DNA from 2 places in the Streptomyces sp. NPDC016459 genome. Region 1 is predicted to be linked to the other one. Evidence: riboswitches for the same ligand, from Rfam matches in the RefSeq annotation. Region 1 holds a riboswitch; the other holds the start of a gene.
What was found. A riboswitch is a leader RNA that binds a small molecule or an ion and turns the genes downstream of it on or off. The one in region 1 is predicted to bind cyclic di-AMP.
Positions count from the first base shown of each region.

Region 2: linked by a shared signal. The riboswitch ahead of ABZ567_RS19635 (C40 family peptidase) and the one ahead of ABZ567_RS24540 (transglycosylase family protein) in region 1 are both predicted to bind cyclic di-AMP.

Region 1 is NZ_JBEYCR010000011.1:116,273-120,475, reverse strand. It holds gene eno (phosphopyruvate hydratase) at 1-607, opposite strand, end outside; gene ABZ567_RS24540 (transglycosylase family protein) at 931-1,650, opposite strand; cyclic di-AMP (ydaO/yuaA leader) riboswitch at 1,654-1,825, opposite strand; gene ABZ567_RS24535 (transglycosylase family protein) at 2,084-3,220, opposite strand; gene ABZ567_RS24530 (cytochrome P450) at 3,314-4,203, opposite strand, start outside.
Region 2 is NZ_JBEYCR010000007.1:227,714-231,916, reverse strand. It holds gene ABZ567_RS19645 (8-amino-7-oxononanoate synthase) at 1-759, shown strand, start outside; gene ABZ567_RS19640 (ATP-binding protein) at 958-1,413, shown strand; gene ABZ567_RS19635 (C40 family peptidase) at 1,504-1,980, opposite strand; cyclic di-AMP (ydaO/yuaA leader) riboswitch at 1,984-2,190, opposite strand; partial or broken gene ABZ567_RS19630 (hypothetical protein) at 2,505-2,737, opposite strand; partial or broken gene ABZ567_RS19625 (ATP-dependent Clp protease proteolytic subunit) at 2,761-3,175, opposite strand; gene ABZ567_RS19620 (urease subunit gamma) at 3,539-3,841, shown strand; gene ABZ567_RS19615 (urease subunit beta) at 3,853-4,203, shown strand; gene ABZ567_RS19610 (urease subunit alpha) at 4,196-4,203, shown strand, end outside.

The sequences.
Region 1 (4,203 bases):
CGAGACCGGTGGACAGGCCCTTGGTCTTCAGGACCTTCTTCAGGGTGTGGTAGACCTCCGCGCCCCAGCGGAGGGCCTCGGAGAAGGACTCCGCGCCGATCGGGGCGATCATGAACTCCTGGATGTCGACGTTGGAGTCGGCGTGCGACCCACCGTTGAGGATGTTCATCATCGGAACGGGCAGCAGGTGCGCGTTCGGGCCGCCGAGGTAGCGGAAGAGCGGGAGGTCGGAGGCCTCGGACGCGGCGTGCGCGACGGCGAGGGAGACGCCGAGGATAGCGTTGGCGCCGAGCGAGGACTTGTTCTCGGTGGCGTCCAGGTCGAACATGGCCTGGTCGATCAGGCGCTGCTCGGTGGCGTCGTAGCCGACGAGCTCCGGGCCGATCTGCTCGATGACGGCGAGGACGGCCTTCTCGACACCCTTGCCGTGGTAGCGGCTGGGGTCACCGTCGCGAAGCTCGACGGCCTCGAACGCACCGGTGGAGGCGCCGGACGGAACAGCAGCACGACCGGTGCTGCCGTCGTCGAGGCCGACCTCGACCTCGACCGTGGGGTTGCCTCGGGAGTCCAGGATTTCCCGGGCTACGACGACGTCGATGGACGGCACGAGCATCTCCTTCTGGGATGTGACGCTGGATGTGACGCAAGGTCGGTGCGGGGTCGCTCGGCCTTGCGACAAGAGCCTAACCGGCGCGGGGGCTCCGGTCGGCCGGGCGCCCGCCCCCTGGGACGAAAAAGGACCCAAGGGCATGCATCCCGGGACGAAGGACCCCGTATCTACTGGGCGGTAACCGTCATGTCCGGTGTGCTCCGGAAAGACGGGAACCCCGGGCCGGCGCGCACAGGGGGGAGGCGCGCCGGCCCGGGGTGGTCACCGCGGGAGGGTCGTGGGGGCCGCGTGAGCCGCCGGACTCACGCGGACCGCCGGGCTCACTTCAGGTGGAGCTGCTGGCCCGGGTAGATGAGGTCGGCGTTCTCGACGACGTCCTTGTTCAGCTCGAAGAGCTTGCTCCAGCCGCCCTGGACGCCGTGCGCCCGGGCGATGGTGCCGAGGGTGTCGCCGGACTCCACCTTGTACTCGCCGTCACCCTTCTTGACCGACTTGCCGGTCGGGGTGGTGACGGTCTTCTTGGTGGCGGCCTTCGGCGTGGCCTGGCGCTGCGGGGTCTGCTGCGCGGACTTCTTCGGGGCCTGGCGCTGCTCGCTGCGGGTGGTCGGCTGCTCGGCCTTCCGCTCCTGCTGCTGCGGGGCGGACTCGGCGGAGCCGCCGCTGTAGGAGGCGTTGGAGAGGCCCACGCCGCAGCTCGGCCAGGCACCCTTGCCCTGGCCCGCGAGGACCTTCTCGGCGATGGCGATCTGCTGGGACTTCGACGCCTGGTTGGCGGTCGAGGCGTAGGCGGTGCCGCCGTACGCGGCCCACGTGGAGGCCGAGAACTGCAGGCCGCCGTAGTAGCCGTTGCCCGTGTTGATGGACCAGTTGCCGCCGGACTCGCACTGGGCGACGCGGTCCCACTCGGAGGCCGTGGCGGCCGAGGCGGTGCCCGCGGTCATCAGAGGGGCCGCGACGGCGACACCGGTGACGCCGACGAGCGTGACGACCTGGGTGGCCTTGGAGGGACGGCGGTGCTTGCCCTTGCCGGAAAACAGCATGGAGATTCTCCTCACCGACGCCTGTGAGGTGAGCTGTCGGGTTCGGGCCGGAAAGTTGCCCGGCCGCGTGCTGTGACACGCGGCTTCACCCCAAGCCGTTCGCCGGCCGTCTCTCAACGGCCGGGACCGGCACTTACCTTGGGTCCCCCACTCCTGCCTTCGGCGCTTACGCGACGACTGTTCCCATCGGCCGACGGCAGGATTCGGCGTTTCGGTCGACGGGGCCCGCGGTGGCGAGCAGTGACGACCGTAGACACAGACCCACCGGAAGTTCAAAGAGGCGTATTGCGGAAATATCGCCCCTACTTGCCCTCCGGCGGGTGGCATTTGTGCAGGTGAGGGGTGACGGAAGCCGACCGTGCGGGCGTGACACGCCAGTTGGGGCGAAGAGACCCATGTCTCACTTACCCAGAACGGGACATAAGCCCCCGAATCATTCGGCGTTCGCGGGCGAACCTTCCGTCAGGTCGAGGCTCTGACCAGGGAGGATGAGATCCGGGTCGACACCGACCGTCCGCCGGTTGGCGTCGTAGAGGGCGGTCCAGCCGCCGGGGAGCTCGTTCGCCTGTGCGATGTCGGACAGGCTGTCACCCGGCCGCACGGTGTACGCGTCCGAAGTGTCCTGACTGTCCGTTGCGCCCGAATCCTTCACCGTGCCGACCGGCGTCGTGGCGAGAGGGCTTTCGGTCAACTTGTTCCCAGATGAGGCATGTCTGCCCGATTCGGTAGAAGTGCCCCCCTTGGCGCTTCCCTCCGGCGCGGCGCCGCCCCGGTGCTTGCCGGTGCCGACGGTGGCCGACGACCCGTCACCCACCGACGCATCGGGCATCACGGACGTACCGGGCGTACCGGGCGTCACCGAGGCGTCAGGGGTGCCGGGGGTGACCGGCGTGGTCGGCGCGCCCGGCGACGTCGGCGCGGCCGGGTGGGTCGCGTCGGTCGGGGTGGTCGGCACGGAGGGGCTCACCGGGGTGGTCGGTGAGACGGGAGCCGACGGCGTGACGGGCCTGCTGGGCGTACCGGGCGTGGCCGGTACGACGCGCGCGGCCGTCCCGCTGCTCGGCTTCGCGGTCGCGGAGGTCCCCGCGGCACCCGTGGCGGCCCCCGGCAGCCCCGCCGTCCTGTTCGACTCGACGACCGGCCCCGTGGGCGCCTTCGGGACGGAGGCCGGGCCGGGATTCACACCGGGGGCCGTGCCGTCGTTCGTCAGACCGGCGATCGGCGCGCAGGTGGCCCACTCGGCGGAGCCCTTGGCGAGGGCCTTCTCGGCCACCGCGATCTGCTGGGCCCGGCTGGCCAGGTCGGCGCTGGGCGCGTACGCCAGGCCGCCGTGCCGCTCCCAGCTGTCCTGGGTGAACTGGAGCCCGCCGTACATGCCGTTGCCGAAATTGGCGCTCCACTGGCCACCGGACTCGCACTCGGCGACGCGGTCCCAGGTGGCGGCGTCGGCCGCGGAGGCGGATCCCGTGGCGAGCAGCGGCAGCGCCATGGCGGAGCCGGTCACACCGGCTGCGACGACGAGGGCGGGGGCCTGACGGGGGCGACGGTGTCGTCCGTTCCCGGAACGCATAGGAGCGCCTTTCGCGTGACGGCTGAGAGTGCGGCGAACGTAGCGGTATTCGAACGCTCGTCACAAGTCGATGGCCCCGCGATCACGCGAAGATCACATTTCTGATACGCCGTCAGTGTGCTGGAGCGGTACGGACGGGGAGAACTCCACCGGAAGCGTGCGCAATCCACGCATGATGAGCCCTCCGCGCCACCGGAGTTCGGCCGGATCGGCGGCAAGTCGCAGGTCCGGGAGGCGCGTCAGGAGGGTCGCGAGAGCCGTCTGTCCCTCCAGGCGGGCGAGCGGCGCGCCGAGGCAGTAGTGGATGCCGTGGCCGTACCCGAGGTGCTGGTTGTCGCGCCGCGTGAGGTCCAGGGTGTCCGGCGCCGTGAACCGCTCCGGGTCCCGGTTCGCGGCGGCCAGCACGACCAGCACCGGGTCACCCGCCGGGATCGCCTGCCCGCCGATGGTCAGCGGCTCCGTCGCGTACCGCCAGGTCGCCATCTCTACCGGCCCGTCGTACCGCAGCAGCTCCTCCACGCCCGTCCCCAGAAGTCCGGTCTCGCCCGCCGCGAGGGAGGCCTGGAGTCGTTCGCGCTGCTCGGGGTGGCGCAGCAGCTGGTACACGCCGTTGCCGATGAGGTTGACGGTCGTCTCGAAGCCCGCGAAGAGAAGGATGAAGGCCATGGCGGCGGCCTCGTTCTCGGTGAGGTGCTCGCCGTGGTCGGACGCCTTGATGAGCCCCGAGATCAGGTCGTCGCCCGGTTCGAGCCGCTTGCGGTGGATCAGCTCCGCGAGATAGCCGCGCATCTTCTTCACCGACCGGGCGACCCCGCCCCGGGGTCCCCCGCCGTGCCGGATCATCATCCCGGCCCAGTCCCGGAAGTCGTCCTGGTCCTCCTCGGGGACGCCGAGCAGGTCGCAGACGGCGTAGATCGGCAGCGGGAAGGCGAACTCGTGGATGAGGTCCGCGCTGCCCCGCTCCGCGAAGGAGTCGATGAGCC
Region 2 (4,203 bases), on a different contig from region 1:
TGCCGACTCGCACGCGCGGAGACGGCCGTCGTCCCGCACACCGACCCCGAAGCCGTACGCAAGACCCTCGACGCGCACCCGGGGCGGCGCGCCCTGGTCGTCAGCGACTCCGTGTTCTCCGTCGACGGCGACAAGGCCCCGCTGCCGGAGCTCGCCGCCGCCTGCCGCGCCCACGGCGCCGGGCTCGTCGTGGACGACGCCCACGGCCTCGGCGTCCTCGGCGAGGGGGGCAGGGGCGCCCTCCACGAGGCCGGGCTCGCGGGCGACGAGGACGTCGTGGCCACGCTGACCCTGTCCAAGTCCCTCGGCAGCCAGGGCGGCGCCGTCCTCGGCCCCGCCCGGGTGATCGAGCACCTGGTGAACGTGGCCCGCACCTTCATCTTCGACACCGGACTCGCCCCGGCCGCCGTGGGCGGCGCACTGGCGAGCCTGCGGCTGCTCGGGGCCGAGCCGGGCCTCGCCGGGCGGTCCCGCACCGTCGCCACCACGTTGCACGGCCTGCTCACCGGGGCGGGCCTCACGGCGGCCCGGCCCGACGCGGCCGTGGTGTCGGTGCGCGCCCCCTCCCCGGAGACGGCGCTGCGCTGGGCGGCGGACTGTCGTGAGCAGGGTCTCGGGGTGGGCTGCTTCCGGCCCCCTTCCGTGCCCGACGGCATCTCGCGACTGCGCCTCACGGCCCGCGCGGATCTGACGGACGCGCAGATCGAGCGCGCGGTCGAGACGATCCTGAGGACCGCACCCGTGGCCGCGCGGGAGTGATCGGGGGGTGACACCGGGCCGGGACCGCGGCCCGGCGGCGGGGGCCAAGGGCGTGTCCGGTCACCAGAGTTCACCGCTTCGGGCGACAGATGGGGACATATCTTGGTGGAACGCCGCCCGGCGCGGCACGATCGGTGGCAATCTGACGCGAAGCGCGATCCGGGGCAGCCGCCCCGGCGGGAAAGGGACAGCGTCGCCATGGCAGACCACCAGGAAGCATCCGTCACGCTGCCGAGCGACCCCGCCTCGGTCCCCACAGCCCGGCGGTACGTCGCGGACGTCCTCACCGACTGGGGACTGGACGGCGCCGCGGACATCGCGGACTCGATCCGTCTGATCGTCTCCGAGCTGGCCACCAACGCCGTCCTGCACACCCTCGGCCAGTCACCCACCTTCACGGTGGAGGTCCGGCTGGAGCGCGAGGAACGGCTCCACATCGGGATCACCGACAGCCACCCCCGCCGGCCCCGTCGCCTCCCGGCGGCGGTCCAGCAGGACAACGGCCGGGGCATGGTCATCGTCCGTGTCCTGGCGGCACAGGCGGGCGGCCGTCTCTCGGTCACACCGACCGAGGACGGCGGGAAGACGGTCTGGATCACGATCCCGTGGACCGCGGCCCCCCTGGCGAGTCACCAGGGCCTGATCCACACGTGATGCCCCAGGGCGTCCAGGGCCGGTCCGCCGGAGCAGAGGGTGCGGCGGCGCCACCGCACCCCCCCAGGACGGACCGTCAACCCCGTCGCGTCACCGGACGCGGCCGTAGTAGACCTTCGACGACCAGATCTTGTCGAGCTTCACCCAGGAGCCGGTCTTGGGCGAGTGCCAGATCCTGCCGCTGCCGGCGTAGATGCCCACGTGGTACACCCTCCCGCCGGAGTGGAAGAAGACCAGGTCCCCCTTCTGCCTGGTGGAGGCGGAGACGTGCCGAGTCTTGTTGTACTGCTGCTGCGCGGTACGTGGCAGCGACTTGCCCGCCTTCTTGTACGCGTAGAGCGTCAGACCGGAGCAGTCGAACCTTGAGGGCCCGGCGCTCCCGTACCGGTAGGGAGCCCCCTTCTTGGCGGCGGCGATGCTCAGTGCCTTGTTCGCGTGCGTGGTGGCTGCCTGGGCCTCCGACGCCGCTCCGGGTGCGAGCAGCGTGCCGCCGACGGCGGCGAGGGTGAGAGCCGAGACGGCTCCGGCCCGGGACAGCAGGGACGGGACGTGCATCTGCGCAGTCATGCGCAACCCTTCGTCAGCCGCCTGTGAAGGATGACCTGTCGGGTTCGGGCAGGCGAAGATGCCCGGCCGCTGGCGCGGCTTCACCCCAAGGGACGGCCCCGCTGTCGGAACAGCGCGTACGCCCCGCAAAAATCGGGTCCTCCACTCCTGCCGATCCAATCCTGTCGACCAGACGTCCGGGACAGCGGCAGGACTCGGCGTCCGCCCGGACCGCCCCGCCGCGGCGGCGGGGGCTTGTCGTCGACAGGGATCTTGACCCATATCCGGGGTGAAATCCGAGCTGAAACAGCGATATGTGAGGCTACTCACGACTGATCCGTTCGGGTGGACAGGACGCTTTCGTGATCTCCGTAGGTGCGGCCAACGAGCCCCGCACCAGGGGTGGAACGCCCCGTTCCGCCAAATGTGTACACCTGCCCCGCAACTCGCCCGGGTTATTTATCGACTCGTCGACTACGCCGAACGAGGGGGTGTTTCTGCGCCACATGTGGGCCGTACGGACCTGGACACGACACGACGGAATGTCAACTTTCCCGTGGCTCCCTGCCGGTGACCCGACCTGTTCTGCGCTCCCCGTCCAGCACCCGCAGCACACGCGCCAAATTGTCCGCGTGGACCTCACTCTCGCCCCGCGCGTGCATGAGCGTCAGGGCCTCGCGCAGTGCCTCGGCCCGGCCCACCAGGGCCTGTGCCGCCCGTGATGCCCCATAGGTGTGCGTACCTCGGGACGGATGGAACTCCCGAGCAGGTCGACGACTCGGCGAACGCCCCGGCCACCAGGGCGCGGAGGCGGAGCAGTTCGCGCGCGTGGAGGCCGAGGTCGCTCGGCTGCCCCCGCAGGGGCTCGACGAGGGCGGGCTGGCGGAGCGTGTTCCGGGCGCCGGGGAGCATCAGCCGCTTGCCCGGGGTGCCGGCGGCGAGCAGGAGTGCGGCGGTGGAAACCGCCTGACCCGGACAGGTGGTCTCCACGTCGCAGTGGAGCGAGCGCATCGTGTCGTGGATCGCGGTCGTCGCGGTGATCGAGCCGGCCCGGGGAGCGCAGGTAGAGCGAGACGTCCTGTCGCGGTGCCGCGTGGTCCAGATACAGGATCCGGGCGATGACGTCGCCGGCCGAGGTCTCGTCGATCGGTGTGGCGAGGAAGACGATCCGGGACGCGAGGAGCCTGGAGTAGGGGTCGAGGGTGTCTGCGCCGCTGACCTGGAGGGACTCGAATCGGCCGAGGGCCCGCCGGCGAGCAGGTGGTCAGCTCGGTCTTCACCTTCCACCGGCTCGACTCCGCTTCCGGCGAACAGGACCGCTTCGGTCTCGCCGCACGCCACCGCGAGCCCGGCGCCTCGTAGAGGCGGGCGCGGATCCACGGCAGACGGGCCGGCGCCGGCCCCGGCCGACCGGACGATCATGGAAACGCAAAGCCGCAGTTAACGAGCCGGAAAAACTTCCGCCCTAACGTGCATGTCTGACCGCGTGCCGCGTCTCGGCAGCTCGACAGTGTGGTGACGGTCGATAGGGTCCGCAGCTGTCCGGGTGTGTCCCGGTCGACGACTGTGAGGTGGAAGAGTGCAACTGAGCCCGCACGAACAGGAACGCCTGCTCATCCATGTGGCGGCGGACGTGGCCGAGAAGCGCCGGGCCAGGGGAGTGCGGCTCAATCACCCCGAGGCCGTCGCGCTCCTCACCTCCCACATCCTCGAAGGCGCCCGCGACGGCCGTACCGTCGCCGAGCTGATGGCCTCCGGGCGCACCGTCCTCACCCGCGAGGACGTCATGGACGGCATCCCCGAGATGATCCACGACGTCCAGGTCGAGGCCACCTTCCCCGACGGCACGAAGCTCGTCACCGTCCACGACCCCATCGTCTGAGCGGGCCGCCGATGATCCCCGGAGAGATCCTGTACGCGGACGGCCCCGTCACCCTCAACGAGGGGCGACCCGTCACCCGCCTGACCGTGCTCAACGCCGCCGACCGGCCCGTCCAGGTCGGCTCCCACTACCACTTCGCCGAGGTCAACCCCGGTCTGGAGTTCGACCGGTCCGCCGCGCACGGACGACGACTCCACATCGCCGCCGGCACCGCCGTCCGCTTCGAACCCGGCATCCCGGTCGAGGTCGAACTCGTCCCCCTGGCAGGCCGCCGGATCGTGCCCGGCCTGCGCGGCGAGACGGCAGGCCCCCTCGACACCACCGACCTCACCGCACAGCACCAGGACGGCGACCATGCCTGA